3 regions of the Pseudomonas sp. EB271-G4-1 genome follow, and region 2 is predicted to be linked to each of the others. Evidence: riboswitches for the same ligand, from Rfam matches in the RefSeq annotation. Region 2 holds a riboswitch; each other region holds the start of a gene.
The links. A riboswitch is a leader RNA that binds a small molecule or an ion and turns the genes downstream of it on or off. The one in region 2 is predicted to bind cobalamin.
Positions count from the first base shown of each region.

Region 1 (11,187 bases), on a different contig from region 2:
CAGCGTCAGGAGCCCTAGCGAAATGCCGGTCACTCGTTGCCCCAGGCCTTGATCGGCCCAGCGACCGGCTCTTCTGGCCGCCAGGGCACCGGCGACGCCGGCCAGGCCAAACAGGCCGATAGCCGTGTGTGACAGCGACAGCGGCGGGGCGCTCAAGGGCAGCACCATGGACGTCCACAACACGGAAAAAGCGGCAAAGATCAGCATCGCCAACAGGCCTCTGGCGCGTAACGTGGGCTCGGTAATGAATAGGGTGAACAGCGAACGGATGAGCGTGAGGTAGCTGTCTTGATGCCTTGGCACTGCCGTTACGGGCACGCTTTTCCACAGCACCGCCGCGAGCGTAAGCATCAGCCCTGAAGACACAAAGTACACGGCGCGCCAGCCCGCGATGTCCGCAATCACGCCAGAGGTAAACCGCGCCAGAAGAATGCCCAGGACAATCCCGCTGGTTACCGTCCCGACGGCTTGCCCGCGTTGCGAGGGCGTTGCCAGCGCGGCGGCGTATGCCACAAGTACCTGTACGACCACGGCCAGCAGGCCCATCACGATCATGGCACTCAACAGGGCCAGCCATTGCTGGGCAGCACCGACCGCCGCCAGCGCCAACGCCGACAGCAGCACTTGCGCCAGAATCAGCCGCTTGTGATTGACCAGATCCCCCAGCGGGACGATGAACAGCAGCCCCAGCGCGTAACCCACCTGGGTGGCCGTCACCACAATCCCGATCATAGATGAGTCCACGCCCAGACTCTGGGCCATGGAATCGAGTAACGGTTGCGCGAAGTAAACGTTGCCGACTGCAAGTGCGCAGGTGATGGAAAACAATAACGTCAGCGATGGTGAAAGCCCTGGAGAGTGTTCGAACCCGGTGCATTCGCCGATTTGCCCAGGCCGCCTGACCAGGCATTGGGCCGCTGAATCGGTATCTGCTGTCATGTGCGCCTCCGTGGCGTTAAACTGGTTGCAAATTAAAACCTGAATCTATTGTTGGCATGACAGGTTTCAAATTGCAACCACATTCCCGGGAGTAAAAAATGCTCGACGACGCTACGCCACAAGGCAACGAATGCCCGGTCGCAAGAACACTGGAAGCCATTGGCGATCGCTGGTCGCTCATGATCATCCGCGATGCCTTTGACGACATTCGCCGGTTCAGCGAATTTCAGAAGAGCCTGGGCGTGGCCAAGAATATTCTGGCTTCGCGACTGAAGACTCTGGTCGAGATCGGGATATTCGACATCCGACCGGCGTCGGATGGCAGCGCCTACAAGGAGTACGTGCTGACAGAGAAAGGACGGGAGATCTTTCCGTTGGTGGTCTGCATGAGGCAGTGGGGCGAACGATTCCTGTTCGAGCCGCAGGAGACCCGTTCTGTGCTGTTGGACAATGCGTCCGGCAAGCCGTTGATGCCGATTGAGGTGCGCTCAGCGAGCGGGCAGACGCTGGGGCCCGCTGATTGCCACAGGGTTAGACTGGTTGATGGCGAGTCGTGAATCGGCTGTTGTCATTCCAGAAGTGGTGAGGGCCAAGCAAACTTTCCATCATCGCCCAGGCTGCCATTGTGAGTACCCTGGCAGACCCTCCCCATTCAGCCACGCCACGTCCTGCTCCGTCCAGATGTGATATTCGGGCCTGGAACCAGGATCCTCGTCCAGCGTCGCCACGCGCACGATCATCGCGCTTGAGCCGTTACGCTCTGCCGCAAGGTGCGATCCGCAGTGCGAGCAGAAGTGTCGGATCTTCCCGGGAGTTGACTCGAAAGGCCTCAACGCGTCCAGGCCTCGTGTCCACCTGAAATGCTCTTTCAACACGCCAGCCGTGGAGACATAAGCAGCGGCATGGGTCTTGCGGCAGGTGCTGCAGTGACAATGGCTGATCGGCATATCAATGCTGTCGATCTCATAGCCTACAGCCCCACAAGCGCAGCTTCCTTTCATTTTGTCCTCCGGTTTGGGCACTGTGTGAAGATCACGGCTTTTTGCAGTCTGACGGCGTTTGCCAAGCGACAAGCTCGACGTAGCTCGACTCCCCACCTCCAGTCGCACCCGACAACCAACCCCATACGAAGGACAGGGTGGTCCGCCCCTCGTGATCAACGCCTACCGTGCCACGAGACCAGCCGGACAGAATCTCACCCTCCGTGGTCAGGCAATGAAAAAGCAGCTCGATGGTCTCGGGGCCTGTCACGCGGCCGACCTGATGGCCCATGCGGATCTTGCCGCCCTGGTAGGTACTTGAAATGGCATCTCCCTCGACCTGGTAGTGAAACACCGTGCCTGCACCGGACAGCCCGTGGGTATTGCCTGCTACCGTGAATCGGCGATTGTTCAAACGTTCGGTGACTTGAGAAAAGGGGCTTTCCATGAATGTTGCTTCCTTGTAGTGGAGAGGGTCCATCTTAGCGTTGGAGTACTGATTACTTTCCGGGGAGCGATGCGATCATTTGATCAAATGCCGTTACCGAATATCTCCCATCAAGGTTGCCGACGGTGGGCATTTTTGAAGGAAACCCGAATCGCACTCTGCCGGGAAGCACTTCATCCATGGCTGAGTACCAAGTCAGCAGCGCTTGTTGGAGGCGCACGTGTAGCTCGAATTTGCTGCGTCGGCGGGTGGTGTCTGCTTTGGCACGCGCGCGCGCGAGCTGGGGATCGATGCGGCCAACAATATAACAGTCAGCAAAGCCAATACGTCCTTGTGCGATCGTTTCTCTTGTAGCGTCCAACTCTACCCGCCACTCGGGTTCGCTCGCCTCGCCGATTTGCCAAAGGCTCCAGATGTAGTGGAGCTTGAGAGGATCACTGTCACATAAGGCCCACGAAGAGGTGTTTTCCATGGCCAACGTTTGTTGCCAGCGATCCACGTTTCGCTCTGCCCAAAAGGTGGCTGCTCCGACTGGATTCTTTATCCGGTCCGGCTCGTTATCAAAACGGCCGTTTTCGGGAATGACATGCTGCTTTCCATGCTCGGCGCACCAAGTGGTTTTCCCACTGGCGCTGATACCTTCAACAACCAGGATCATTGTTATGACTGCTCCATTAATTGCGTCATTGCGGCACGCGTCAAAACCTTCCCGTCAGCGGATACTCCACAGCCAGGCGTATCTGGTCGGTGTCCAGTTCTGCCTGTGCGGTATTGCCCCGATGCACATTGTATTGCAACGACAGGGTGGTGCCTTTCGCCGTGCCACCTTGCACCACATGGCGCACCTGCAGGTCACGCTCCCAATGTTTGCCGCCTTCGCCATAACCCAGGTAGGCGTAGCCGCCTTGCGGGTCGACATGGCTTCCATCGATCCGGCTGCCGCGCACATAGGCGGCGCTCATGGACAGGCCCGGTAACCCCCAGGGGCTGGCATCGAGATCGTAGCGGGCTTGCCAGGACTGTTCATGGGGAGCGTTGAAGTCCGACAGCTGGACGGCGTTGCTGATGAAGATAGCGCCACGGGTGACGTAGTCAAACGGTGTGTTGGCGTCCACCTTCTGATAGCCGAGGCTGAAGCCATGGGGGCCTTGGGTGTAAGTGGACATCAGGCTCCAGGTCGTGCTGTCGATCCTGCCGGACAGCGACTTGCCCTCATCCGTGGTGCGGTACAGGTTCAGGTTGATCGACAACGCGCGGGTTTCATCCAGCGGCTGGATGAAGGAGCTACCCAGGTAATGCTGGTTCCAGGTGTCCTCATAGCGCGATGTATAGGCGCTGACGGTCAGCTTCTTTGCCGGTGTGAAGACCACGCCCGCGAGATCGAAGGCATTGCCTTTCACGGCGTTGGAGTAGTTGACCACAAAGCCCTGGTCATGGCTGCTGGCGTTCCGATCGGTACTTTCGCTGAAATGACCAGCTACCAGCGTCAGCGCCTCGAACTCGTTGCTTGTGAGAAACACCCCGGTGGCGGTCTCCGGGAGCAGACGGCTATCGGACGAACTGAATACCGGCGTTTTCACGCGCTGTTCGCCATAGCTCAGCACGGTCGATGACCGGCGCAGTTTGAGTGCCGCACCGCCGCGGCTGAACGCATCCTTGGGATGTCCCTGGTTGTCGAGACCGAGCAATCGCGCTTTCCCTGCGCGGCCACCGCCGCTGTCGAGTTGTGCCCCGAGGTAGGCATGGGCATCCATGCCCACCCCGATCAAGCCCTGGGTGAAGCCCGATTGCACCGTCGCCATCAGCCCGTAGGCCCATTCTTCGGCGTAGCCATTACGCTCATCACGCGGTTTGTAGGCATTACGCGCAGCGCCATTGCGGGCGCCATTGAGGTACTCGCGATGGTCGTAAACCGTGCGATTGAGCACGCTCCAGGCGCTGTCCTGGATAAATCCCTTGGCTTGCGATTGAACTGAATCGGCGAGTGCGAGAGGGCTTGCCAGGGCGAAGAGAATGGCTGATCGGGTATGCATTCCGGGGTGTCCACAAACAAATCAGGATGAGCGCAAGCGCAGGATGTGCGTGCCGTCGAAGGGGTCAATGAGGTAGTGCGCGTGCACCCCGAAAGTCTCCAGCAGGCGTCGCGGGGTCAACACCTCGAGCGGCTTGCCAAGGGCCACCAAGCGCCCTTTTTCCAGCACCGCCAGACGATCGCAGGTGAGTGCCTGGTTGAGGTCGTGCAGGGCAATCACGGTGGTCACGGGCAATGCGTGAACAACGTGCAGAATCGCCATCTGGTGCTGGATATCCAGGTGGTTGGTCGGTTCGTCCAGCAACAGGATCTGCGGGCGCTGGGCCAGGGCGCGAGCGATATGCACGCGCTGACGCTCGCCGCCAGAGAGGCTACGCCACGTGCGCCTGCAAAGATGCGTCGCATCGACGTCGCGCAAGGCTTGATGGACGATGTCTTCGTCCGCCTTCGACCATGGACTCAAGGCCGACAACCACGGCGTTCGGCCCAGGGCCACGGCATCGAACACACTGATCGCATCCAGGGTGTCGGCCTGCTGCTCAACCACCGCCAGGGTTTGGGCGATGGTTCGCCGGGACAGGGCCTTGAGGTCTTGGCCGTTGAGATGGACCGCTCCCCGGCTGGGCCCACGCACGCCGGCCAGCAGTTTGAGCAGGGTGGATTTTCCAGAGCCGTTGGGCCCGACAAGGCCCAGGGTTTCGCCACGACGAATGTCCAGGTGAATCTGGTGCAGAAGTTCAACTTCGCGGATATGCAATCCGAGGCTGGAACAACTCAGCACGGTTTCGTCGGTAACCGGCGCAAGCGCATTCATCGGGCATTCCTCCGACCGACCAGGATCAGCGCAAACACCGGCGCGCCGACCAATGCCGTAATCACGCCGACCGGAATTACCTGGCCCTTGATCAAGGTTCGCGACAGCACATCGGCGGCCACCAGAAACACCGCACCGCCCAGCGCACTCGCCGGCAACAGGCGGGTATGCCGAGTGCCCAGCAACAGCCTTGCGGCGTGGGGAATGACCAGTCCAACGAAACCGATAGAGCCGACAATCGACACCATCACCGCCGTCACCAGGGCGGCGCAACTGATCAACAGAAATTGCACGGGACGAACCGCAATGCCGAGTGAGGCCGCGGAGTCGGCGCCAAAGGTGAAGGCATCCAGTGCCCGCCGGTGCCACAGGCAAACCGCCAGGCCGGCCACCGCAACCGGTACAGCCAGCCACACGGAGGGCCAGCGCACGCCACTGAGATTGCCCAGTAGCCAGAACATGATGCCGCGAGCCTGTTCGGAACTGGCCGACTTGGTGATCAGGAACGCGGTGAGCGCATTGAACAGTTGTGAACCGGCAATGCCCGCCAGGATGATCTGGCCGGTACTGCCGGGCGAACCGCTGGCACGGCCCAGCAATACCACGACGGTGAAGGCGGCGACGGCGCCGGCAAACGCCCCGGCCGACATCGAAATTGCTCCGGCACCCAGGCCCAGCAACGCCACCAGCACCGCACCCGTCGAGGCCCCCGCGGAAATGCCAAGCAGGTAGGGATCGGCCAACGGGTTGCGCAGCAACGATTGCAGGATCACCCCGCAGGTCGCCAGGCCCGCCCCGCAAGCCGCCGCCACCAACGCGCGAGTCAGGCGGTAGTTCCAGACGATGCCCTCATCGATAGGATCGAGGACATACCCGGCCATCCACATTTTATTGGCCAACACCTGGAACACCACGCCGGGTTCGATGCGGGTTTCACCGATGGCCACGCCGGCGATCACGGCCACGAGCAGCATCACCAGTGCAAGCAGAGTGCGAATCAGCGTTGCGGTCATTTTGGCAGGTCGTAGCGGTTGATGGCCGTTGCCAGCGATTCGAGACCGTCGAACATTCTCAAGCTGGCCTGCATGGCCATGGCGTCGAGGATAATGATGCGGTTGTTTTTCACCGCGTCCATGTTGCGGGTCACGGGATCGCTGCGCAGGAATTGCAGTTTCCGTTGATAGTCGTCAGCCGGGAAACGCCGGCGATCCATGCGGGCGATGACCAGGAATGTCGGGTTGGCCTTGGCGATGGTTTCCCAGCCAACGGTTGGCCACTCTTCGTCGGACTGCACCACATTGCGCACGCCCAAGGTGCCCAGCATGAAGTCGGGGATGCCCTTGTGCCCGGCGACATAGGGATCGATGTCCAGGCTGGCACTGGAAAACCAGACCAGCGCGCTGGTGTGCGTGAGGTCTTTGCCTTGCACCGCGGCAATGGACTTGGCCAGGCTGGCCTGCAGTTGCGCGTTCAGTTGCTGCCCGCGCGCCTGGACATCAAAAATCTCGGCCAGCTGGGTAATGCTCTTGTAGAGACTGTCAATGCGAAACGGCTGCAGGCGGGTGCCGTCGGCCCCCACCAGGTTGTCCTTGGATTCGCAGTCCGAGGGCATGAGATAGGTTGGAATCTGCAGTTCGTGAAACTGCTCGCGGGTAGCGACTGCGCCTTGCGGGCCGACCATCCACTCAAGTTCGACAGCGACCAGTTCCGGGCGCTTGCCGATGACCGACTCGAAACTCGGCTCGTTATCGGCCAGGCGTTCGATCCTGTCGTTTTGCCCCTTGTATTTGCCCAGCACATCATTGAACCACAGCGAAGTGCCGACCAGTTTGTCACCGAGTCCCAGGGCGAAGAGCATTTCGGTGCCGGCCTGGCCGATAGTCACCGCCCGGACAGGGGCGTGCGTGAACGTCAGTGTGCTGCCGCAGTTCTCGATCGTCAGCGGGTAATGAGTAGGGGAGGCACAGGCGAGGGCAGAAAGTCCCAGGCCGGTGACGAGGGCGAAAAAGCGCGGCAACAGCATGATGCAATCTCCATTTGAACCGTACACGCAGCCAGGGTGCAAGGTCTGGAAAACACATCATCGAGCGCTGCCGAAAACAGCAGTGCAAGGCCCATCACCTGAGTGACGCGCGCGCAGATGTCCTTCCCGGACACCCCGCCGGTTAGTGATTTGTTGCTTGGCCGGCAGGTCTCCTGACTGATGCGTCATGGCGTGCTCCAGCCTTCCCGGGAATCGATCCCAGTGGCAGTTCAGGAGCAGGCTCGGCACCTACAGTTGCGGGGGCAGTTCCGTTTGATGCGTTGGCAGCATCACGGATTCCCTATTAATCCCGTTTGGGAACCGGCGGCGGCATGGTAGTCGATCATGCCGCCCGAGGCGAACCCATCGCCTGATCAGAAGTATTTGAGCCAGGCGATATCGCGACGACGCGCCTTCAATGCGGCGAACCAGCGCACCGGTGGATACAGCGTTGCCGCCAGGAGCACGGCGATCAGCCATACGGTACCTATGCCGTGGAAGCCGAAGTAGTCGCCCTGGTTCAGGCCGAAAAATGCCGCGCTGAGCAGATAAAGCATTTTCAGCACATACAGATGGAGCAGGTAGAAAAACATCGGTGCCGCGCCAAATACCGCCAGGATGCTGATCCATTGGCGCTGCCGGGCCCGCTCGAAGCCAAGCAGCAGTAAAAGCCCCACGCCCAGTGTCAGGCACAGGAACAGCAGGGAAGGGGGGTACTTGGTGATGTTGAAGAAACTCATGAGGGTTTCTGTCGTGCTTTCATGAACCACCCACTGCGCTTCGCCATAACCGTTGACCAGGCGCAGGGCGATGAAACCGATCAATGCACAGGCACCTGTCAGCAACAGATAACGCTGACGCATTGCGAACGAGGTAGAGCGCGCGAACCACGGACCGATGCAGTAACCCAGGGCGATGACGCCGATCCACGGCAGCACGGGGTAGGAGGTGCGCAGGCGCAAGTGGTCGGAGAATTCGATCCAGCCGCGATCATGCAAAATCGCCCAAGGCAGGTGCAGCGCCGATCCGGGCGGGAAGTGCAGGGGATCGAGCAGGTTGTGCAAACCGACTATGGCCAGGCCCAGGACACACAATATTGGCCGAGGTAGCCAGGCCAATACAGAGAGAGCAATCATGCTGACACCAATCGCCCAGATCACCTGCAGGTAGATCACAGCAGGCGGGAACTGAAAGGTCCAGGCGAAATTCACCAGGGTGAACTCCAGCACAACCAGGAACAGGCCACGCTTGAACAGGAACATCGACGGCGTGCCCTGGTGCTTCTCACCGTACAGGAATGCCGACAGTCCAGTGAGCAGAACGAACACCGGCGCACACAAATGTGCGAGGGTGCGGCTGAAAAACAACGTTGGCTCCGTGCTGTCGACGAGCATCGGGTCGGTGACCTGGCGGTGCAGGAAGAACGTCTCGCGCACATGGTCCAGCAGCATGAAAATAATCACCAGGCCCCTGAGGGCATCGATGGACGTCAGGCGTTGGCCCAGGCGGGTGATGGGCGGGATTTGAACAAGGTTTGTCATCGAAAGTCGCAGGCAGGGGGTGGGTCACGCTGTCGGTTAGCAATCGACAGTTTCTATGTTGTTATAACGTAACATACACCCTATTGCTGTGTCATCAGCAGCCGCTCTACCGTAAAACCTTTGTTTCTCAGTCGTTTCAATAGGGCTGCGTAAGCTTGAGGGGCTACGTGAGTTGTTCGAGACAAAATCCACAAATATTTGCGAGTCGGCTCACTGACGGCGGCCAGTTGATATTGGTTGTCAATATCTACAATCCAGTAGTCCCCCCACACTGCCGGAAGGAACGACAGCCATTCTGGCGCGAAACGCACTTTAAGCTTTGGAGAGTGGGTATCACCCACTTGATGACCAGTGGCGATAAAAAGATAGGGTTGGCCATTGCGCAATCGACAGCGGTAGAGCGCTTGCACGGTACCGTCGGCTTGCAGGTGAAAATCGGTGCGGGTGAAGCCCGCGCACTTTTTCTGAAACTGATTGGGGGTTCGGGCGATCTCGTACCAGATGCCCATGAACCGAGGAAGATCAATACTGACGACAGGTTGCAATGAGCGATTGGGGCTGTCTGCCTGATTACCAGAAACGGTAGAACTCAAACCGGCCCAAATCAGGCCAGTAAAAAAGTAGTCAAGTATTCTGCGCATAGCACTATCGCTCAAAACTGGCGACTCATACCCCTTTTGCCGTTGGAAAGTCTGGTGAACAACCTGGTTCTTAGGTTCAACGATAGACCTAAAGCCAGTTCAATCCATTGTATCGCTCCAATTTGGTACTGATGAACGGCGGCCGTGCTTGTTGAGCCAGGCGAGTTTGCTGCATAGATGTGAATGACCCCGGGTTTTATAAGTGCTCTCTAGGCTCGCGGTGCAATGTGTTTGAAACTCAATCGGTGACAGCTGAATGTCCAATAATTGCAAGTTAGACGGCTTTCAAATGCACGCTGGTGAACGGCCGACGCGACGATAGGAATTCTCGGTAACGCAGTCATTCGTGCGGGGGACATGGCCTGGCGTTCGTGGTTACCAGCCGCTCACCTGTGCGGCTCGATTCATCTAACTGCCCCGGCGCCAGTGAAAGCAATCGTGCGGTATTGATAAGCGCCATATGGCTTAAGGCCTGCGGGAAGTTTCCTAGCATGTGTCCGCTGCGAGGGTCGAACTCCTCGGCGAGCAGGCCAACGTCGTTGCGCAAAGCTAGCAGGCGCTCGAACAGCGCCTCGGCCTCAACTTGACGACCGGTCACGGCGAGGCAGTCGGCTAACCAAAAACTGCAAGGCAGAAAGGCACCTTCGCCTGGCGGTAGGCCGTCGACGGCCGTCGCAGTCTCAACGCGGTAGCGCAGCACCAGGCCGTCGACCACAAGTTCGCGTTCGATCGCAGCGATCGTGGATCGTACTCGAGAATCGTCCGGCGGCAGAAAGCCTACCAGTGGGATGAGTAGCAGGCTGGCATCAAGCGCCGTACTGCCGTAATGCTGAGTGAAGCACTTACGTTTCACATCGAAGCCAGCTTCGCAGACCTGCGCATGAATTTGTTCGCGGGTTCGACGCCAGGCCGCAACGGGGCCCTCTAAGCCATAGCGTTCGACCGCTTTTATACCTCGATCGAAGGCAACCCAAGCCATTACCTTCGAGTGCGTGAAATGCCGTCGAGGCCCACGGACTTCCCAGATACCCTCATCAGGCTCTTGCCAATGGCTGTCAAGATAGTTCAGCAAGGCACACTGGATGTTCCAAGCATGCGGCTGCAGCACCTGACCCGCCGCGCGCGCCAAATGCAGGGTGTCCATCACTTCTCCATAGACGTCGAGCTGGAACTGTTCCGCCGCTGCATTGCCTATGCGCACCGGTGCGGCCTGCATATAGCCAGGAAGCCACGGGATTTCGGTTTCTTTAAGCCGGCGTTCGCCTGTCACGCTGTACAGTATCTGCAGGTCGGCCGGGCTACCCGCCACAGCGCGCAACAGCCAGTCGCACCAAGCCAGAGCCTCGTCGGTATAACCAGCGAGTAGCAGAGCGTTTAGTGTGAAGGTCGCGTCGCGTAGCCAGCAGTAACGGTAGTCCCAGTTACGCACGCCACCCGGGTACTCGGGCAGCGAGGTGGTTGGTGCTGCGACGATGCCACCTGTGGGCTGGTAGATGAGTGCCTTTAGCGTGAGTAAGGAGCGCAGCACTGCATCCTGCCAGCGGCATTCAAAGCGACAGCGCCCAGACCAATTCTGCCAGTGGCGCTCGGTTTGCTCCAGCGTACTTTCGGCGTCAATGGCGTGCTGTGCCGGTTCATGCGACGGCCGGTAATTGAGCACGAAAGGCACGCGCTCACCGACTCCGACTTCAAAGTCGGCCCGTGAGGTCATCTGCTCGCCACGTATGTGTACAGGGGTATGCAGTTCGAGAGTGTCTGGCCCGGCAGTC
Region 1 covers NZ_JBYTEO010000082.1:1,415-12,601, reverse strand. Annotated here, with positions in the region: gene AC3WWR_RS27490 (MFS transporter) at 1-939, opposite strand, end outside; gene AC3WWR_RS27485 (winged helix-turn-helix transcriptional regulator) at 1,038-1,496, shown strand; gene AC3WWR_RS27480 (GFA family protein) at 1,545-1,940, opposite strand; gene AC3WWR_RS27475 (avidin-fold protein) at 1,972-2,367, opposite strand; gene AC3WWR_RS27470 (hypothetical protein) at 2,420-3,025, opposite strand; gene AC3WWR_RS27465 (OprD family porin) at 3,066-4,400, opposite strand; gene AC3WWR_RS27460 (ABC transporter ATP-binding protein) at 4,422-5,213, opposite strand; gene AC3WWR_RS27455 (FecCD family ABC transporter permease) at 5,210-6,226, opposite strand; gene AC3WWR_RS27450 (ABC transporter substrate-binding protein) at 6,223-7,236, opposite strand; cobalamin riboswitch at 7,383-7,577, opposite strand; gene AC3WWR_RS27445 (acetyltransferase domain-containing protein) at 7,611-8,777, opposite strand; gene AC3WWR_RS27440 (lipocalin family protein) at 8,858-9,418, opposite strand; gene AC3WWR_RS27435 (glycoside hydrolase family 15 protein) at 9,759-11,187, opposite strand, start outside.
Region 1: another riboswitch for cobalamin. It lies ahead of AC3WWR_RS27450 (ABC transporter substrate-binding protein); the one in region 2 lies ahead of cobO (cob(I)yrinic acid a,c-diamide adenosyltransferase).

Region 2 (11,187 bases):
CCCACCGGCCGGCCCATGGCTTTTTCCTCGTCATTGAGGAATCCGGTGAGCACATCCACCGGTTGCCCGCTTGGCTTGCCACCGCTGAAGGGCACGAAAATCACTTTGTAACCGCTGTGCGGCTTGCGGTTCCAGGAGCCATGCTGGCCGATGAACGCACCTTCCTTGAACTGCACCGGCAATCGGTTGCCTTCGGCAAAGGTCAGGCCAAGTGAAGCGGTGTGAGGCCCCACCGCATAGTCCGGGGCGATCGCCTTGGCCACCAGGTCCGGGTTTTGCGGGTCGACACGCTCGTCGACGTGCTGGCCGTAATAACTGAATGGCCAGCCATAGAAGGCGCCGTCTTTCACCGAGGTGATGTAGTCCGGCACCAGGTCGCTGCCGATTTCGTCCCGCTCATTCACGGCGGTCCACAGCGCACCGCTTTGCGGCTCCCAGGCCATGCCGTTGGGGTTGCGCAGGCCTGAAGCGAAGATCCGGTGGTTGCCGGTGGCGCGATCCACTTCCCAGATCGCCGCGCGCCCTTGCTCCTGGTCCATGCCGTTCTCGCCGACGTTGCTGTTGGAACCCACCGTGACATACAGCTTGCTGCCGTCCTTGCTGGCGATGACGTTTTTGGTCCAGTGGTGATTCAGGGTGCCCCCTGGCAAGTCGACGACCTTGATCGGTTTGTTCTGGATTGCCGTGTTGCCGTTCTCATAATGGAAGCGCAACAGCCGGTCGGTGTCGGCCACGTACAGGTCATTGCCGACCAGGGTCATGCCGAAGGGCGAGTTGAGGTTTTCCAGGAATACCGTGCGGGTTTCGGCAACGCCATCGTGGTTGCCATCTCGCAGCAGGGTGATGCGGTTCGGGCTCGGCACGCCGGCACCGGCGCGCCCCATGACTTTCTTGGTGATCCAGCCCTTGATGCCTTTGTTGTCATCGGGTTTGGGCGGGGCATTGGTTTCGGCAACCAGCACGTCGCCATTGGGCAGCACATAAAGCCAGCGTGGATGATCGAGGTTCTCGGCAAATGCGCCGACATGAGTACCGCTGGCCGCGACGGGTTTTGCGCCGTCCGCCCAGCCAATGGCCGGGGCGATGTTCATTGTCGGGAACAGCGTCTTGTTCGGTTCCGGTAGCTTGGGGGACGGCCCGATGCCGTCGGTGACTTGCAAGCGGGCGGTTTCGCCACAGGCGACGAGCCCTCCCGCTAATGCGATGACGAAAACCAGCTCGGATGTGCGCATTGCTGACCTTCCCTATGAATGCAGTGACTTAAATCATAGAGAAGCGGCAAAGCCCGATGGTTCAACCTTTAGCCGCGAGCTTCCTTGAGCAACACGGCAATGCCTGGGTGATAGTGACCGGCTTCATTGCGCAATTTGCGATAGGCATAGGGGAAATACCAGGCCACGGCGCAGCAATGCTCCTTTTGCAGGTCATCGACCATGTCCTGGAGTTCCTCCGGGGTGGCGCCTTGCTGGCTCTTGTGGGGAGCGACGAACAGGCAGCCGATTCTCAGGTCGCTGGCGTAGCTGATTTTTTTCGCGTCACTGGTGATGTCCAGCAAGGCCTGGGTCAGGTTCAGGCTGTTAACGCGTGGCCAGCGCTGCGTGGCCTGCAGCCAGGCGCGATCTTCGGTGGTGGCGATAAACAGGTCGGCGCGGCCGTTGCGTTCGCCTTCTTCGGTCTGTTTGCGCGTGGGCGATTGTTGCAGTGTGACCATCTCAGCCATCCATGCCGCGGCAGAAAGCAGGCCGAGGTTGGCTTTTTCATCGAGCCAGTAGGGTGTCTCGTTGTCGCCGCGAACGGCGTTATAACGATCGATACAGTCGAACCAGCGCTCCAGCACCGGACGCAGGAATTCCAGCTTCGGATTACTGATGATCATGCCTTGCATAGGGCTCACCTTATTATTGTGTTGTGAGATTGTGGCAAATTGATATCACTGAAGTGAGTGTGACACAAGATTGACGTCATTTTATGAATGGTTGGCAGTTATTCGTTCCGGCACCCTGTCTTCAATTGACGCTCCACCCCCAACCCTCTAACCTTCGCCGCTTGTTTCAGGTGCTCTGTGGCTTGGGTCGACAGAGTGAAACAGGGAAGCCGGTGAGTGAGCGCTTCAGTCGATGAAGCCCTGCGATCCCGGCGCTGCCCCCGCAACGGTAAATGAGTGAAAACTGCGCTTGAAGCCACTGCGTCGATCCATCGATGCGGGAAGGCGCGCAGCGAGGCGTCACGCCGCTCATGAGCCCGGAGACCGGCCTGATCCATCCAAGCGGCATCACGGTGGGCGATGCCAGGCTTCTTGCCGTCTATTCTTGTGCCTGCCCGCCGTTAATCCTGCCTCAACGGAGAGCTCCCCCATGTCTGACAATCCTGATCGTGACGAACGTCACCTGGCGCGCATGCTGCGCAAAAAGGCCGTCATCGACGAACGCATCGCCAATTCCCCAAACGAATGTGGCCTGCTGCTGGTGCTGACCGGCAATGGCAAAGGCAAGAGCAGTTCGGCGTTCGGCATGCTGGCGCGTGCCATGGGTCATGGCATGCAGTGCGGCGTGGTGCAGTTCATCAAGGGGCGTAACAGCACCGGTGAAGAGCTGTTCTTCCGGCGCTTTCCCGAGCAGGTGCGTTTTCATGTGATGGGCGAGGGCTTCACCTGGGAAACACAGGATCGCCAGCGCGACATCGCGGCTGCCGAAGCGGCCTGGGCGGTGTCGCAGCAACTGCTGCGCGACTCGTCCATCGGCCTGGTGGTGCTGGACGAACTGAACATCGCCCTCAAGCACGGCTACCTCGATCTCGATCAGGTGCTCAGCGATTTGCAGGCGCGTCCGCCTATGCAGCACGTGGTGGTTACTGGTCGCGGCGCCAAGCCGGAGATGGTTGAACTGGCGGATACCGTCACTGAAATGGGCATGATCAAGCACGCCTTCCAGGCCGGTATCAAGGCGCAAAAAGGCGTGGAGCTGTGAACCAGCCTCGACGTTGCCCGGCGGTGCTGATTGCTGCGCCGGCGTCCGGCCAGGGCAAGACGACCGTGACCGCTGCGCTGGCCCGGTTGCATCGTAACCAGGGCCGTAAGGTTCGCGTGTTCAAGTGCGGCCCGGACTTTCTCGATCCGATGATCCTCGAACGCGCCAGCGGTGCGCCGGTGTATCAACTGGACATGTGGATGGTCGGCGAGCAGGACAGTCGCCGCCTGTTGTGGGAGGCCGCCGGCGACGCTGACCTGATCCTGATCGAGGGTGTCATGGGGCTGTTCGACGGTACGCCGTCCAGCGCTGACCTGGCGCGGCATTTCGGCGTGCCGGTGCTCGCTGTGATCGACGGCACCGCCATGGCCCAGACCTTCGGCGCACTGGCCCTGGGCCTGGCGCGTTATCAGCCGGACTTGCCGTTTGCCGGCGTGCTGGCCAACCGCGTGGGCACCCTGCGCCACGCGCAACTGCTCGAAGGCAGCCTGACCGAAGGCCTGCGCTGGTATGGCGCCTTGTCACGGGAGACCGGGATCGAATTGCCGAGTCGACACCTTGGCCTGGTGCAGGCCAGCGAGTTGAATGACCTGGATGTGCGCCTCGATGCGGCGGCCGAGGCCCTGGCCGGCAGTTGCGAAGTCGAACTGCCGCCGGCGGTGGAATTCGCCGCGCCCGATGTGGTGACAGTCGAGCCCTTGCTGGCTGGCGTGCGCATCGCCGTGGCCCGTGACGAAGCGTTTGCCTTTACCTATGGCGCCAGTCTCGATGTGCTGCGGGCGATGGGCGCCGAGCTGCGGTTTTTCTCGCCGATCCGTGATGCAGGTTTGCCAGAGGCCGACAGCCTGTACCTGCCGGGTGGCTATCCGGAATTGCACCACGTGGCATTGGCGCAGAACACTGCCATGCTCAGCGCCATCCGCGCCCACCACGCGGCAGGCAAACCCTTGCTGGCCGAATGCGGCGGCATGCTTTATTTGCTCGATTCGCTGACCGATGTCGAGGGCACTCGTGCCGAGCTGGTCGGCTTGTTGAAGGGCGACGCGGTGATGCAAAAGCGCCTTGCTGCATTGGCTCTGCAAGCGGTTGAGCTGCCGGAAGGTTCTTTGCGCGGGCATACCTATCACCATTCGTTGACCACGACCGAGCTTGTTCCGATTGCCCGTGGCCTGAGTCCTAACGGCGGGCGTGGGGCCGAAGCGGTTTATCGTGAGGGGCGGATGACGGCCTCTTACGTGCACTTTTATTTCCCGTCCAATCCATCAGCGATTGCCGCTTTGTTTGCGCCTGACTGGACGGACGCCTTCGCGAGCAGGCTCGCTCCCACAGGGGAACGCATATCAAATGTGGGAGCGAGCCTGCTCGCGAAGAGCCATGACTGACAACGCCTTCAGCCAGGCCGAACGCGACGCGGTCTACCGCGCCATCGGTGAACGCCGCGACATGCGTCACTTCGCCGGCGGCACGGTCGAGCCCGAGCTGCTGCGACGCCTGCTCGAAGCCGCGCATCAGGCCCCAAGTGTCGGCCTGATGCAGCCCTGGCGGTTCATCCGCATCAGCGATCGAGCCTTGCGTGGCCAGATCCAACAGCTGGTGGAGCAAGAACGTATCCGCACCGCCGAGGCCCTGGGTGAGCGCACCGACGAATTCATGCACCTCAAGGTCGAGGGCATCAACGATTGCGCCGAAGTGCTGGTCGCCGCGTTGATGGACGATCGCGAACGGCACATCTTCGGTCGTCGCACCCTGCCGGAAATGGACCTGGCCTCGTTGTCTTGCGCCATCCAGAACCTCTGGCTGGCGTCCCGCGCCGAAGGGCTGGGCATGGGCTGGGTCTCGCTGTTCGAACCGCAAGCCTTGGCGGACCTGCTGGGCCTGCCGCCTGGTGCCAAGCCCCTGGCCATTCTCTGCCTGGGACCGGTCAAGGCCTTCTATCCGGCGCCAATGCTGGTGCTCGAAGGCTGGGCGCAGGCGCGTCCGTTGAGTGAGCTGCTGTACGAAAATTATTGGGGAGTGAGTCAATGAGTGTGGCGTTGTTGAGTGTCGCCGCGGTAGCGCTGGATGCGCTGCTGGGTGAGCCCAAGCGCTGGCATCCGCTGGTGGCGTTTGGCCGTTTCGCCGAGCGCATCGAGCAACGTTTCAATGGTGGCGGTCGCGGCTGGCGCAGCCATGGGGTCACCGCGTGGGTGATCGCCGTAGTGCCGCTGACCCTGTTGGCCACGGCGCTCTCATGGGCGCCGTACGTCGGCTGGATCGTCGAGATTCTCGCGCTCTATTGCGCCCTGGGCATGCGCAGCCTCGGCGAGCACGTCACGCCGGTGGCCAAGGCCTTGCGCAGCGGTGACCTTGAAGAAGCGCGCCAACGCGTGAGTTATCTGGTCAGCCGCAAAACCAGTGATCTGGATGAAACCGCCGTGGCCCGTGCCGCCACCGAATCGGTGCTGGAAAACGGCAGCGACGCGGTGTTCGCCGCGCTGTTCTGGTTTGCCGTGGCCGGTGCGCCCGGCGTGGTGCTCTACCGTTTGAGCAACACCCTGGACGCGATGTGGGGCTATCGCAACGAACGCTTCGAGCGTTTCGGCTGGGCGGCGGCCAAGATCGACGACGTGCTCAATTACATTCCGGCGCGCCTGGTGGCGCTGACCTATGCACTGCTGGGCAAGACCCGACTGGCGTTGAAATGCTGGCGTACCCAGGGGCCAACCTGGGACAGCCCGAATGCCGGTCCGGTGATGGCGGCGGGGGCCGGTGCGTTAGGCGTCGAGCTGGGCGGGCCGGCGATTTATCACGGTGAACTGCATCAGCGCCCGGCGCTGGGCGAGGGCGTGCCGGCGGATGCCGACGCCATCGACCGCGGCTGGCAACTGGTGCAGCGTGGGGTATGGTTGTGGCTGCTGATTCTGTGCGTGGGGTCTGAATTTTATGCTTGAGCACGGCGGACGACTGCGCAAGGCGGCGCACGATTACGGCATCGATGAAGCCGATTGGCTTGACCTGTCCAGCGGCCTGGCCCCCTGGCCGTTTCCAGTGCCGGACATCCCGCAACGGGCCTGGGCGCGATTGCCGGAAACCAATGACGGTCTGGAGCAGGCGGCCTGCGACTACTACGGCACCTTGCAAGCGTTGCCGGTCGCCGGTTCGCAGATGGCCATCCAGTTGCTGCCGCGTTTGCGGCGGGCGGGCAAGGTCGGCGTACTGTCACCCTGTTATGCCGAACATGCCGAGGCGTGGCGGCGCAATGGCTACATCGTGCGCGAAGTGCTGGAGCAGGAGGTCGACTTCTTCGTCGATAGCCTCGACGTGCTGGTGGTGGTCAACCCGAATAATCCAACCGGGCTGAACCTGACGCCCGCCCGGCTGCTCGACTGGCATTCGCGCCTGGCCCCGCGCGGTGGCTGGCTGGTGGTGGACGAGGCCTTCATGGACAACACGCCGCACCTGAGTGTGGCGCCGTTTGCCCATCAGGTAGGCTTGATCGTGCTGCGCTCCTTTGGCAAGTTTTTCGGCCTGGCCGGCGTGCGCCTGGGTTTTGTCCTGGCTGAGCGCAAGTTGCTCAAGTTGCTCGCCGAGCAAGTAGGGCCGTGGGCGGTCAGCGGGCCGACCCGAGTGCTGGGCCAGGCGTGCCTGCGCGACACCGAAGGGCACGTTCGGCAGCGCGAGCGCGCCGATGAGGCCAGTGCGCGGCTGGCCACCCTGTTGACCCGGCACGGCTTCCAACCCCAAGGCGGGTGCGCCTTGTTCCAATGGCTAATCACCGAGCGCGCCGAAGTACTGCACGAGTTCATGGCCCGGCGCGGCATTCTATTGCGCCTGTTCACCCACAACAGCAGCCTGCGTTTCGGCCTGCCTGGCGATGAAGCCGACTGGGCCCGCCTCGACTGCGCGTTCGACGCCTTCACCAGGGAAAGCCAATGACCACGCTAATGGTGCAGGGCACCACATCCGACGCCGGTAAAAGCACGCTGGTGACGGCACTGTGCCGCTGGGTTACGCGCCAGGGTGTCAGCGTGGTGCCGTTCAAGCCGCAGAACATGGCGCTCAATAGCGCGGTGACTGCCGACGGTGGCGAGATTGGTCGCGCGCAAGCCGTGCAAGCCCAGGCTGCTTTTCTTGAGCCCCACACCGACATGAACCCGGTGCTGCTCAAGCCCAACAGCGATACCGGCGCCCAGGTGATCATCCATGGGCGTGCAGTCACCACGATGAATGCCGTGGCCTATCACGACTACAAATCCATTGCGATGCAAGCGGTGCTGGCGTCCCACGAACGCTTGAGCTCAGCGTATCCAGTGGTGATGGTCGAGGGGGCGGGCTCACCGGCCGAGATCAACCTGCGCGCTGGCGACATCGCCAACATGGGCTTCGCCGAAGCGGTCGATTGCCCGGTGGTGCTGATCGCCGACATCAATCGGGGCGGGGTTTTCGCTCACCTGGTGGGCACCCTGGAACTGCTGTCGCCCTCCGAGCAGGTGCGGGTCAAAGGTTTCGTCATCAACCGTTTTCGCGGTGACATCGCCCTGCTGCAACCCGGTCTCGACTGGCTGGAAGCGCGCACTGGCAAGCCGGTGATCGGCGTACTGCCTTACGTGATGGACCTGCACCTGGAGGCCGAGGACGGCATCGACCAGCGCCAGGCCGACAAGGCCGGGCAGCTGTTGAAGGTGGTGGTGCCGGTGCTGCCGCGCATCAGCAACCACACCGATTTCGATCCACTGCGCCTGCACCCGCAAGTGGACCTGCAATTCATTGGCCCCGGCCAGGCGATTCCAGCGGCCGACCTGATCATTCTGCCAGGCTCGAAAAGCGTGCGTAGCGATCTGGCCTATCTGCGCGCCAATGGCTGGGACGCCGCGATCTCGCGACACCTGCGCTATGGCGGCAAAGTCCTGGGTATTTGCGGTGGCCTGCAGATGCTCGGCGAGCAGGTGCATGACCCGCTGGGACTTGAAGGCGCGCCGGGGTCCAGTGATGGCCTGGGCCTGCTGGCATTCACCACGCAGCTCGAAGAACACAAGCAGCTACGCAACGTGCGCGGGCGTCTTGCACTGGAGAATGCCGAGGTCTGCGGCTATGAGATTCACGCTGGCGTTACCACCGGACCTGCCCTGGAAAATGCCGCCGTGCAGTTGGACGATGGTCGTTGCGATGGCGCGCAGAGTGTCGATGGGCAAATTTTCGGCACCTATTTGCATGGCCTGTTTGAATCCCCGGCGGCGTGCAGTGCGCTGTTGCGATGGGCGGGTTTGCAGAATGTGCAGGAGGTGGATTACCACGGCTTACGCGAGCGGGATATCGAGCGCTTGGCGGATCTGGTTGAAAAGCATCTGGATACCGGGCTGTTGCGCGAGCTCTGTGGTTTTTAAGTTGGCCGTGCTGGCCCCATCGCGGGCAAGCCCGCGCCCACAGGGTTAACGGGTGTACTTAAGTTTTGTGACCAACCCAAACAACTGTGGGAGCGGGCTTGCCCGCGAAGGGGCCCGTCATGACACTGCACATTTTATGGAATAAACCATGCTCCAACTGATCCTCGGCGGCGCCCGCTCCGGCAAGAGTCGCCTGGCTGAAAAGCTGGCGACAGACAGCGGCCTTCAAGTGACCTACATCGCCACCAGCCAACCCCTGGACGGTGAAATGAACGAGCGTGTCGCCCATCACCGCGCCCGCCGTCCGACCGAATGGGCGTTGATCGAAGAGCCTGTGGAACTGGCCCGCATCCTGCGCGAAACCGCCAGCAGCGAGCGCTGCCTGCTGGTGGACTGCCTGACGTTGTGGATGACCAACCTGCTGATGCTCGATGACACCGAGCGTCTGGTGGCCGAGCGCGAAGCCTTGCTCGAATGCCTGGCGTCGTTGCCGGGTGAAATCATTTTTGTCAGCAACGAGACCGGAATGGGCGTCGTGCCGCTGGGCGAATTGACTCGCCGCTATGTCGATGAAGCCGGTTGGCTGCATCAAGCCCTGGCCGAGCGTTGCCAGCGTGTCGTCCTGACCGTTGCCGGCCTGCCCCTGACTTTGAAAGGAACTGCTTTATGAGCCCAACCTGGTGGCTGAACCCCTGCAAACCGATCGACGCCCAGGCGGTCGAGCAGGCGCAAGCCCGTCAACAGCAACTGACCAAGCCGGCCGGCTCACTCGGTCAGCTTGAGTCGGTGGCGGTGCAACTGGCCGGACTGCAGGGGCAGGTGAAGCCGAGTCTGGAGCGGTTGTGGATCGCGATTTTTGCCGGTGACCATGGTGTGGTGGCCGAGGGAGTGTCGGCCTATCCCCAGGAAGTTACCGGGCAGATGCTGCTCAACTTCGTCAGCGGCGGTGCAGCGATCAGTGTGTTGGCGCGGCAGTTGGGCGCCTCCCTGGAAGTGGTCGACCTGGGCACCATCACACCGTCGTTGAAACTGGCGGGTGTGAGACACCTGAACATCGGGCCCGGCACGGCGAATTTTGCCCAAGGGCCAGCGATGACCGCGGCGCAAGGCGAACGCGCGTTGCAGGCCGGTCGCGACAGCGTTGAGCGCGCCGTTGCGATGGGTGCGCAACTGTTCATCGGTGGCGAAATGGGCATCGGCAACACCACGGCGGCCAGCGCCCTGGCCTGTGCCTTGCTCGATTGCCCGGTGGTGCATCTGGCCGGGCCGGGTACGGGGCTGGATGCGGCGGGTGTCAGTCGTAAAGCGCAAGTGATCGAGCGCGCGCTGGTGCTGCACGGCGCTCAACGTGGCGATGCGCTGCAGACCTTGTTCAATCTGGGCGGTTTTGAAATCGCGGCACTGGTGGGCGCCTACCTGGCGTGCGCCCAGCAAGGCATTGCAGTGCTGGTGGACGGGTTCATCTGCAGTGTCGCGGCCTTGGTCGCGGTGCGCTTGAATCCGTCGTGCCGCCAATGGCTGTTGTTCGGTCATCGCGGAGCCGAGCCGGGCCATCGTCATGTGCTGGAAACCCTGAAGGCCGAACCCTTGCTGGACCTCGGCTTGCGCCTGGGCGAGGGCAGTGGTGCCGCGCTGGCCGTGCCATTGCTGCGTCTGGCCTGCGAGCTGCACGGGCAGATGGCGACGTTCGCCGAAGCGGCGGTGGCGGACCGTCCGGCATGATCTTGCATCTGGACTTGTTGCGTCACGGTGAAACAGAACTCGGTGGCGGCTTGCGCGGCAGCCTTGACGATGCGCTGACCGACAAGGGCTGGGCGCAGATGCGCCAGGCGGTGGCGGGGCAGGGGCCCTGGGATCGCCTGGTCAGCTCGCCTTTGCAGCGCTGTGCGCGTTTCGCCGAAGAACTGGCGATGCAGGCAGGACTGCCGATCGAGCTGAACAAAGACCTGCAGGAACTGCACTTCGGTGCCTGGGAGGGACAGAGTGCCGCGGCACTGATGGAAACCGACGCCCAGGCCCTGGGTTTGTTCTGGGCTGATCCGTATTCGTTTACCCCGCCAGAGGGTGAACCGGTCGCGGAGTTTTCAGCGCGAGTACTCGCGGCGGTCGCACGCTTGCATGGGGCGTACGCCGGAGAGCGTGTGCTGCTGGTCAGTCATGGCGGGGTCATGCGTTTATTGCTGGCCCACGCCCGGGGCTTGCCCCGCGAGCAACTGCTCAATGTCGAAGTGGCGCACGGCGCGCTGTTCTCGCTCTTGGTCGAGCCCGGTGGTGTCTTGAGGGAAGTGCGCTGAACATGTTGCCATTCTGGATCGCCCTGCAATTTCTCAGCAGCCTGCCGATTCGTCTACCGGGCATGCCAACGCCTGAGGAACTGGGGCGCTCGCTGCTGTTTTATCCGCTGGTGGGTGTGCTGTTCGGCGTGATTCTGTGGGCGCTGAACGGGCTGTTGCTGGGCACGCCACTGCTGCTCCATGCCGCACTGCTATTGACGGCGTGGGTGCTGCTCAGTGGCGCGCTGCACCTGGATGGCCTGGCCGACAGCGCCGATGCATGGCTGGGCGGATTCGGCGACCGCGAGCGCACGCTGACGATCATGAAGGATCCGCGCAGCGGGCCGATCGCCGTGGTCACGCTGGTGCTGGTGTTGCTGCTCAAGTTTGCCGCGTTGCTAGCGTTGATTGAGCAGCAGCACAGTGTGCTATTGATCATCGTCCCACTGATTAGCCGCAGCGCGTTACTGGGGTTGTTCCTCACCACGCCCTACGTGCGTCCCGGTGGATTGGGCCAGGCGCTGGCCGATCATCTTCCGCGGTTGGCGGGCAAGCAGGTGTTGGCGGTCAGTGCCTTGTTGTGTG
Region 2 covers NZ_JBYTEO010000094.1:8,395-19,581, reverse strand. Annotated here, with positions in the region: gene AC3WWR_RS28905 (PQQ-dependent sugar dehydrogenase) at 1-1,232, opposite strand, end outside; gene AC3WWR_RS28900 (hypothetical protein) at 1,301-1,885, opposite strand; cobalamin riboswitch at 2,037-2,271, shown strand; gene cobO (cob(I)yrinic acid a,c-diamide adenosyltransferase) at 2,355-2,966, shown strand; gene AC3WWR_RS28890 (cobyrinic acid a,c-diamide synthase CobB) at 2,963-4,348, shown strand; gene bluB (5,6-dimethylbenzimidazole synthase) at 4,341-4,991, shown strand; gene cbiB (adenosylcobinamide-phosphate synthase CbiB) at 4,988-5,896, shown strand; gene cobD (threonine-phosphate decarboxylase CobD) at 5,889-6,881, shown strand; gene AC3WWR_RS28870 (cobyric acid synthase) at 6,878-8,329, shown strand; gene cobU (bifunctional adenosylcobinamide kinase/adenosylcobinamide-phosphate guanylyltransferase) at 8,478-8,999, shown strand; gene cobT (nicotinate-nucleotide--dimethylbenzimidazole phosphoribosyltransferase) at 8,996-10,051, shown strand; gene cobC (alpha-ribazole phosphatase family protein) at 10,048-10,623, shown strand; gene AC3WWR_RS28850 (adenosylcobinamide-GDP ribazoletransferase) at 10,626-11,187, shown strand, end outside.

Region 3 (8,076 bases), on a different contig from region 2:
ATCAAAAGATCGCAGCCTGCGGCAGCTCCTACAGGGGGATTGTCGGAATCTTTCCCGACAAAAATACTAGGACTTTGTCCGGCGCGATGATTGGCGTAAACTGCGCCCAAGCCTGCGAGGAGTTTCCATGACCGCTATTACCATCACCGACGCCGCCCACGATTACCTGGCTGATCTGCTCTCCAAGCAGAACACCCCGGGTATCGGCATCCGCGTCTTCATCACCCAGCCTGGCACCCAGTACGCCGAAACCTGCATTGCCTACTGCAAGCCGGGCGAAGAAAAACCCGAAGACACCGCGCTGGGGCTGAAAAGCTTCACCGCTTACATCGACCATTTCAGCGAAGCGTTCCTGGACGATGCCGTTGTCGACTATGCCACCGACCGCATGGGCGGCCAGTTGACCATCAAGGCGCCAAACGCCAAAGTGCCGATGGTCAACGCCGACAGCCCGGTCAACGAGCGCATCAACTACTACCTGCAAACCGAGATCAATCCTGGGTTGGCCAGCCACGGCGGCCAGGTCAGCCTGATCGACGTGGTCGAAGACGGCATTGCCGTCCTGCAATTCGGCGGCGGTTGCCAAGGCTGCGGCCAGGCTGACGTGACCTTGAAGGAAGGCATTGAGCGCACCTTGCTCGAGCGTATTCCCGAGCTCAAGGGCGTGCGCGACGTGACCGACCACACGCAGAAAGAAAACGCCTACTACTAAGGTGTTCGCTGCAAAATGAAAAAACGGCGCCCATCGTGAGCGCCGATCGTTCCCACGCTCTGCGTGGGAATGCCTCATCGGACGCTCCGCGTTCGGCTTTAGAGGGGACGCAGAGCGTCCCGGGCTGCATTCCCACGCAGAGCGTGGGAACGATCATCATGGCCTGTAGAGATGCGCATGCCCCGCACGATACAGCGACGACTCGCTGAACTGCTCACTGCCCAGCACCCGACCCACAAGAATCAGCGCCGTGCGCCGAAACCCCTTGGCTTCCACCTTGTCGGCAATGTCCTCAAGCGTCCCCACCACCCAGTCCTGATCCGGCCAGGTCGCCCGGTGAATCACCGCAATTGGGCAGTCTGCGCCGTAATGCGGCCGCAGTTCGGCCAGGATTTTCTGCAGGTGTTTGACCCCCAAATGAATCGCCATGGTCGCCCCGTGTTGCGCCAGGCTGCCCAGTTCCTCGCCCGCGGGCATCTCGGTCTTGTCGGCGTAGCGTGTCAGGATCACGCTCTGCGAAACGTCCGGCAAGGTCAGTTCCGCGCCCAGAAGCGCAGCGCAGGCGGCCGTGGCGGTCACGCCGGGGACTATTTCAAAAGGGATGCCGAGTTCTCGCAGGTGGCGTATCTGCTCGCCTATTGCGCCGTACAGGCTCGGGTCACCGGAATGCACGCGCGCCACGTCCTGGCCATTGGCATGGGCCGTCTTGATCAGTTCGATGATCTGTTCCAGGTGCAGTTCGGCGCTGTTGACCACCTGTTCGGCGCAGTGCCCTTCCAACACGGCGGCGGGCACCAGCGAGCCGGCATAGATGATCACCGGGCAGGTGCGAATCAACCGCTGGCCTTTGACGGTGATCAGTTCGGGATCGCCGGGACCTGCGCCAATGAAGTAGACCGTCATTAAGGATTCCTGTTGAAAAGGGACGCTGGGCAAGGCTTCAGATGAAGAATGCTCATGATCGAATGCGCAGATTATCGGGGATTTTACGCGGCGCCAGCCAATGCGAGGGTAGCCTGGGCATATTTTTGGCGTGGGATCAGCAATGTAGCCGGGCCGTTGGCCAGTTGCTCGGCCAGTGCCAGGGCGGCACTTTCCGCTACGCCATAGCACCCGGTGCGTTCAAAGGCGATGTCCGAATGATGGCTCAGTCGGGGTTGATAGCTCGCCAGTTGTTCACTGCTGAAATACATCATCTGTAACCCAAGCTGTTCGGCCAGTTCGTTCAGCGCCGGTTCGTCGCGCTTCAAGTCGATGCTGGCCAGGGCCTTGATCCGATGCAGTTCGATCTGGTGCGCCTGCAGTGCCTGGTCAAGCAGTGCCCGCAACGTGCTGACGGGGCAGCCACGCTGGCAGCCCAGGCCGACCACCAGGGTCGGCGCTGCGCTGAGGCCTGTCATGCGGGGTATTGACCATCGCTTTTGCGGCGGAACAACCAGGCACTGATCAGGCCCAGGGCCAGCCAGAACGCCATGTTGGTCAGCTGCGAAGCGATCTTGAACTGAGTTTCCAGTGCCTCTGGAGCGAGCATCGAGTGCACTTGCGGTTGCGGAGCGCCAATCACATGAGGCACCGCAAGGATCGCCACGCCAAGGACTTTCATCAGCCAGTGACGGCTGAACACGATCAGGGCGATACCGACAGCGGTGGAGGCGGCGGTGCCGATCCACCAGAGTTGGCGTTGCGCCAGATCGGCAGCCGCGGTGCCCGGCAACTCAGGTGGCAGGCCAAGCGTCGGCGCCAGCACAAATGTCGCGTAGCCAGCCAAGCCCCAGAGCAGGCCCTGGGAGGTTTTGGTCGGCGCGCGCAGGGTGTAGAGACCAGCGAGCATCAGGGCGAAACCAACCGCCACTACCAGGTTACCGCCAGTGGTCGACAGCACGCGCTGCCAGCCGTCTTCCGGTTCCCAGGCTTCGGCATCGTGGGTATGTGCGGCTACACCAGCGGCGTGTTCATGAACTTCAACCGCTGCTGGTCCTGATTGTTCGTAGGTTTCGGCCTGCAAAATCAGCGGTGAAACCCACAAGCTTTGCAGCAGGGTCAGCAGCAGGGCGGCCAGCAACCCGGTGAAACCTGCGGTTTGCGCAATACGCTTGATCATGTCGACAGGTCTCAATGGCACGGGAACGCGGAACTGTGGCGCGTATCGTGTGCGGCGTTGTGCACTGCTTCGATGTGCGAGAAACCGGCGAAATACACCAGGCTGGCGCCGAGGATTGACGCAAAAATCGCCGCGGTCAGGCGTTGGGACAGGGTAGTGGTGCTGCTGGCGGCATTGCTGTGGCCGGTGCTGCTGATAATCGACATGGCGCTTCCCTCTGTTCGGTCAGCGGGGAATAAGAGCGCAAGCAGAACTCCGCACGACCGAGCGCGCAGAAGTCCGAACAGCGCCCGCCCACCGCGGGTTTGTTGATTGAAGTGATGGTGATGGTCACTTTGTGTTGCGGGCCGGTCTCCGGGCTCACGAGGGGCGCAGGCGTTAGCCTGAACCTTCCAGCGTCACCTTCCCATGCCGCATTGGCACAGTGGATCTGACGCTTCACTCGCTTACCGTTGCGGGGGCAGCACCGGACTGACATGGCCTGAAGTAAAGCACATGATTCACCGGTTTCCCGTTTCACCCTGTGAAGGGCACCCGTAACAAGATGCGTAGGAGAGCATGGGCGGGGGGCGGGCGTCAATTGGCAAGGGTTCTCACTTGAACATCGAGTCGTTCCCTTCGCGAGCAAGCCCGCTCCCACATTTGACCGAGTTCCTTCAGGGCAGACCCTCAAGTGTGGGAGCGGGCTTGCTCGCGAAGGGCGCACCGCAGGAATCATGTGAACATTGACCCGCCCCGATACCATGCGTAGCCTTGCGCTTTCGAGGTTCTTCGGCGTTTGTCGAAGCTAAGAAGGGAACGCGGTCAATGCCGCGGCTGCCCCCGCAACTGTGAACGGTTCAGTTTCTGCCATGCCACTGCATGCGCCAGCCATGGCGCGCGCGGGAAGGCGCAGCAACCGCCAGTCCAACGACTGGCCAGCCGTCAGCCAGGAGACCTGCCTCGATACAGATTCTCACTACAACCGGGCGGGGTGATCCGGTGGCGAACGCTTCCTGCGCGCGTGTGCGTTGCCGGTTCTCGTCCCGTATGCCCGCCACCTTGCCAAAGGGCATCCGATGAAAACACTGGCCAAACTCCCCGTCACCATCGTCACCGGCTTCCTCGGCTCGGGCAAAACCACCTTACTGCGGCACATGCTCGACAACGCCCAGGGCCGCCGCATCGCGGTGATCGTCAACGAGTTCGGCGAGCTGGGCATTGACGGCGAAATCCTCAAGCAGTGCTCTATCGGTTGCACCGAAGAAGAGGCCAACGGCCGTGTCTACGAACTGGCCAACGGCTGCCTGTGCTGCACCGTACAGGAAGAGTTCTTCCCGGTGATGCGCGAACTGGTGGCCCGTCGTGGCGACCTAGACCACATCCTGATCGAAACGTCCGGCCTGGCCCTGCCAAAACCTTTGGTCCAGGCCTTCCAGTGGCCGGAAATTCGCAGTGCCTGCACCGTTGACGCGGTGATCACCGTGGTCGATAGCCCGGCCGTCGCGGCTGGCACGTTCGCCGCGTTCCCGGATCAAGTCGACGCCATGCGCAAACTCGACCCGAACCTGGATCACGAATCGCCTTTGCACGAGCTGTTCGCCGACCAGTTGGCCAGCGCCGACCTGGTGATCCTCAACAAGGCCGACCTGATCAGCCCTGAAGACCTGGCACGCGTACGCCTGGAAGTCGCCGAGGAACTGCCGCCAGCGGTGAAAGTCATCGAAGCCAGTAGCGGGCGCCTGCCGCTGGACGTGCTGATCGGCCTCGGTGCCGGGTCCGAAGAACACATCGACAGCCGTCACAGCCATCACGATCACCACCATGAAGGCGAAGACGATCACGACCACGATGCCTTCGATTCGATCTCCATCGAACTGCCGGCATCCGACGAAAGCCTGCTGATGGATGCGCTGACCCAACTGGTGGTGCAGCACGGCATCCTGCGCGTCAAAGGTTTCGCCGCGGTCCCGAACAAACCGATGCGCCTGCTGATCCAGGGCGTGGGCACCCGATTCGACAAGCATTTCGACCGCCAGTGGAGCGCTGAAGAAGCACGCACCACCCGTCTGGTGTTGATTGGCCAGGCGCTGGACGCCACAACGCTCGAAGCGCAATTGCGCGCCGCGCTCAGCGTGTAACCCATGCACCTGCTCAGGACCCAGCCCGGCGGATTCGTGTCGGATGACAACATTGCCGACCTAGGGCAAACCCCCGCCGAGCTGGTTATCCTGTGCAGCGGCGACTCCAGCCTGGCGTTGCTTGCCGAAGCGGCGCAGCAGTTGCCCGAAGACTACCCAAGCGTGCGCCTGGCCAACCCGATGCAGGTGCAGAACCATGCATCAGTTGATCTGTATGTCGACGAAGTCCTGCGCCATGCCAAGGTCATCCTGATTTCGCTGCACGGCGGCATTGCCTATTGGCGCTATGGCGTCGAGCGGCTGGTGGAGTTGTCGCAGCGGGGTGTACAGCTGATCCTGGTGCCGGGCGATGATCGACCGGACCCGGAGCTCAGTGATCTGAGCACCGTGGGCGCTGGGGATCGCGACCGGCTTTGGCAATTCCTGCGTCAGGGTGGCATGGGCAATGCCCTCGACTTTTTCCGTTGCCTGGCCAATCGTTGGCTCGATCGCGACTACGCCTGGGCCGAGCCGCACACCTTGCCGCGTACGGCGATTTACCACCCACAAAAAAGCCCTGCGGCGCTGAGCGACTGGCGGGCCCAGTGGCAGAGCGGTCAGCCAGTGGCGGCGGTGCTGTTCTATCGCTCGCATTTGCAAGCGGCGAATACCGCATTCATTGATGTTTTCTGTCAGCGCTTGCAGGCGGCGGGGCTTAACCCGTTGCCAATTGCGCTGGCCAGCCTGAAAGAGCCTGGCTGCCTTGCCGTGGTCGAGGACTGGCTGGATGAAGTCGAGGCGGGGGTGATTCTCAACACCACCGGTTTCGCCCAATCCAGTCCGGAGGCACCGCACTTGCGGCCATTTCGCCGCAATATCCCGGTGATCCAGGCCATTTGCGCCCAAGACAATGAACCGGGTTGGCGAGCCAGCGAACAAGGCCTCGGCCCCCGCGATCTGGCGATGCACATTGCGCTGCCGGAACTGGACGGGCGCATCATCAGTCGCCCGATCAGCTTCAAGGACCTGGCCTGGCGCAGCGAGCGCAGTCAGTCCGACGTGGTCTGCTATCGCGCTCAGCCAGAACGCATGGACTTTGTCGCGCAACTGGCGCGGCGCTGGATCGATCTGGCGCGGTTGCCCAATGGCGAAAAACGCATAGCGCTGATTCTGGCAAATTACCCGACCCGTGATGGTCGGATAGGCAACGGCGTCGGGCTCGATACACCGGCTGCGGCTTTGAATATCCTGCGTGCGCTGCATAAAGAAGGCTATCCGCTGCCAGCCGATCTGCCTGCCAGCGGCACCGCGTTGATCCAGCAATTGTTGGGCGGTGTCAGCAACGACCTCGAAACCCTCGATCAACGCCCGTGCCAGCAAAGCCTGGCCATGGACGATTACCTGCTGATGTTCAACGCGTTGCCGCAAGTCAATCGCCAGGCCGTGCTGGAGCGCTGGGGCGAGCCCGACAGTGATCCGATGTGTCGTGGCGGGCGGATGATGATCGCCGGGTTGCGCTTTGGCCTGACCTTCGTTGGCATCCAGCCGGCGCGGGGTTACCAGGTCGATCCAAGTGCGGTGTATCACGACCCGGACCTGGTGCCTCCCCATGGCTACCTGGCGTTCTATTTCTGGTTGCGCAATACCTACGGCGCCCACGGCGTAATCCACGTGGGCAAGCACGGCAACCTGGAATGGCTGCCGGGCAAGGGCGTAGGGTTGTCGGAGCACTGCTGGCCGGATGCGCTGCTCGGGCCGTTGCCGAACATCTATCCGTTCATCGTCAACGACCCGGGTGAAGGCGCCCAGGCCAAGCGCCGCACGCAAGCGGTGATCATCGACCACCTGATGCCGCCACTGACCCGCGCCGAGACCTACGGCCCGCTGCGTAATCTCGAGTTGCTGGCCGACGAATACTACGAAGCGCAATTGCTCGATCCACGGCGAGCGCGGGAACTGCAGCGCGACATCCTGCAATTGGTCCGGGACACCCACATAGACCGCGAGCTGCAATTGGACGATCAGCTCGATAGCGATGCGGATGCGGCGATCTGGCTGCCGCGCCTGGACACTTACCTGTGCGACTTGAAAGAGTCGCAGATCCGCGATGGCTTGCATGTTTTTGGCGAGTCACCGGCCGGAAGGCTGCGCATCGATACGTTGCTGGCGCTGCTGCGCATTCCCCGGGGCGATGGCCGTGGCGCGCAATCGAGTGTGCTGCGGGCCTTGGCCAAGGCGTTCGCGCTGGGCTTCGACCCACTGGATTGCGCGCTGGCCGAGCCGTGGAGCGGACCGCGTCCCGGCGAATTATTGTCGGTCAGCGGTGAACCCTGGCGCACCACGGGCGATACCCGCGAACGCCTCGAACTGTTCGCCGCACAGCTTATTTCACAGGTGTTGAATGCCCCCTGTGAGAACCTCCCAAAGGAGGCTTGCTGGACTGAAGTGAACGCTATCCTCGAGCATTTGCGCGAACTGGTAGCACCCAGGCTGGATGCCTGTGGCCCCGCAGAAATGCGTGGCCTGCTCGACGCCCTCGGCGGCCGGTTCGTCCCGGCAGGCCCCAGTGGCGCGCCGAGTCGCGGTCGCCTGGACGTGCTGCCCACCGGGCGCAACTTCTATTCGGTGGACGTACGCAACCTGCCCACCACCACCGCGTGGCGCATCGGTTTCCAGTCCGCCAACCTGATTCTCGAACGTCACCTGCAAGACCATGGTGATCATTTGCGTCAGCTCGGCCTGTCGGTCTGGGGCACTGCGACCATGCGCACCGGCGGCGACGATATCGCCCAGGCCATGGCGTTGATGGGCGTGCGACCGGTTTGGGCCACCGGCAGTCAACGGGTGGACGACTTTGAAATTCTGCCGCTGAGCCTGCTTGATCGTCCGCGGGTGGACGTGACCTTGCGTGTATCGGGTTTCTTCCGCGATGCCTTCGCCAACCTGATCCGCCTGTTCGATGCGGCCGTGCAAGCGGTCGCCGCGCTCGATGAGCCGGATGACTTGAATCCGCTGGCAGCCAAGGTGCGCGCCGAGCGTGAAGCGCTGTTGCAATCGGGACTGGATGAAGACGCGGCGCGGCGGCAGGCCGGCTGGCGCATTTTCGGTGCCAAGCCCGGCGCGTATGGCGCAGGCGTGCAGGGCGCCATCGATGGTCGCCTGTG
Region 3 covers NZ_JBYTEO010000064.1:31-8,106, forward strand. Annotated here, with positions in the region: gene nfuA (Fe-S biogenesis protein NfuA) at 128-712, shown strand; gene cobM (precorrin-4 C(11)-methyltransferase) at 869-1,615, opposite strand; gene AC3WWR_RS25170 (cobalamin biosynthesis protein) at 1,699-2,112, opposite strand; gene AC3WWR_RS25175 (CbtA family protein) at 2,109-2,813, opposite strand; gene AC3WWR_RS25180 (CbtB domain-containing protein) at 2,825-3,019, opposite strand; cobalamin riboswitch at 3,142-3,366, opposite strand; cobalamin riboswitch at 3,561-3,772, shown strand; gene cobW (cobalamin biosynthesis protein CobW) at 3,872-4,933, shown strand; gene cobN (cobaltochelatase subunit CobN) at 4,937-8,076, shown strand, end outside.
Region 3: another riboswitch for cobalamin. It lies ahead of cobW (cobalamin biosynthesis protein CobW); the one in region 2 lies ahead of cobO (cob(I)yrinic acid a,c-diamide adenosyltransferase).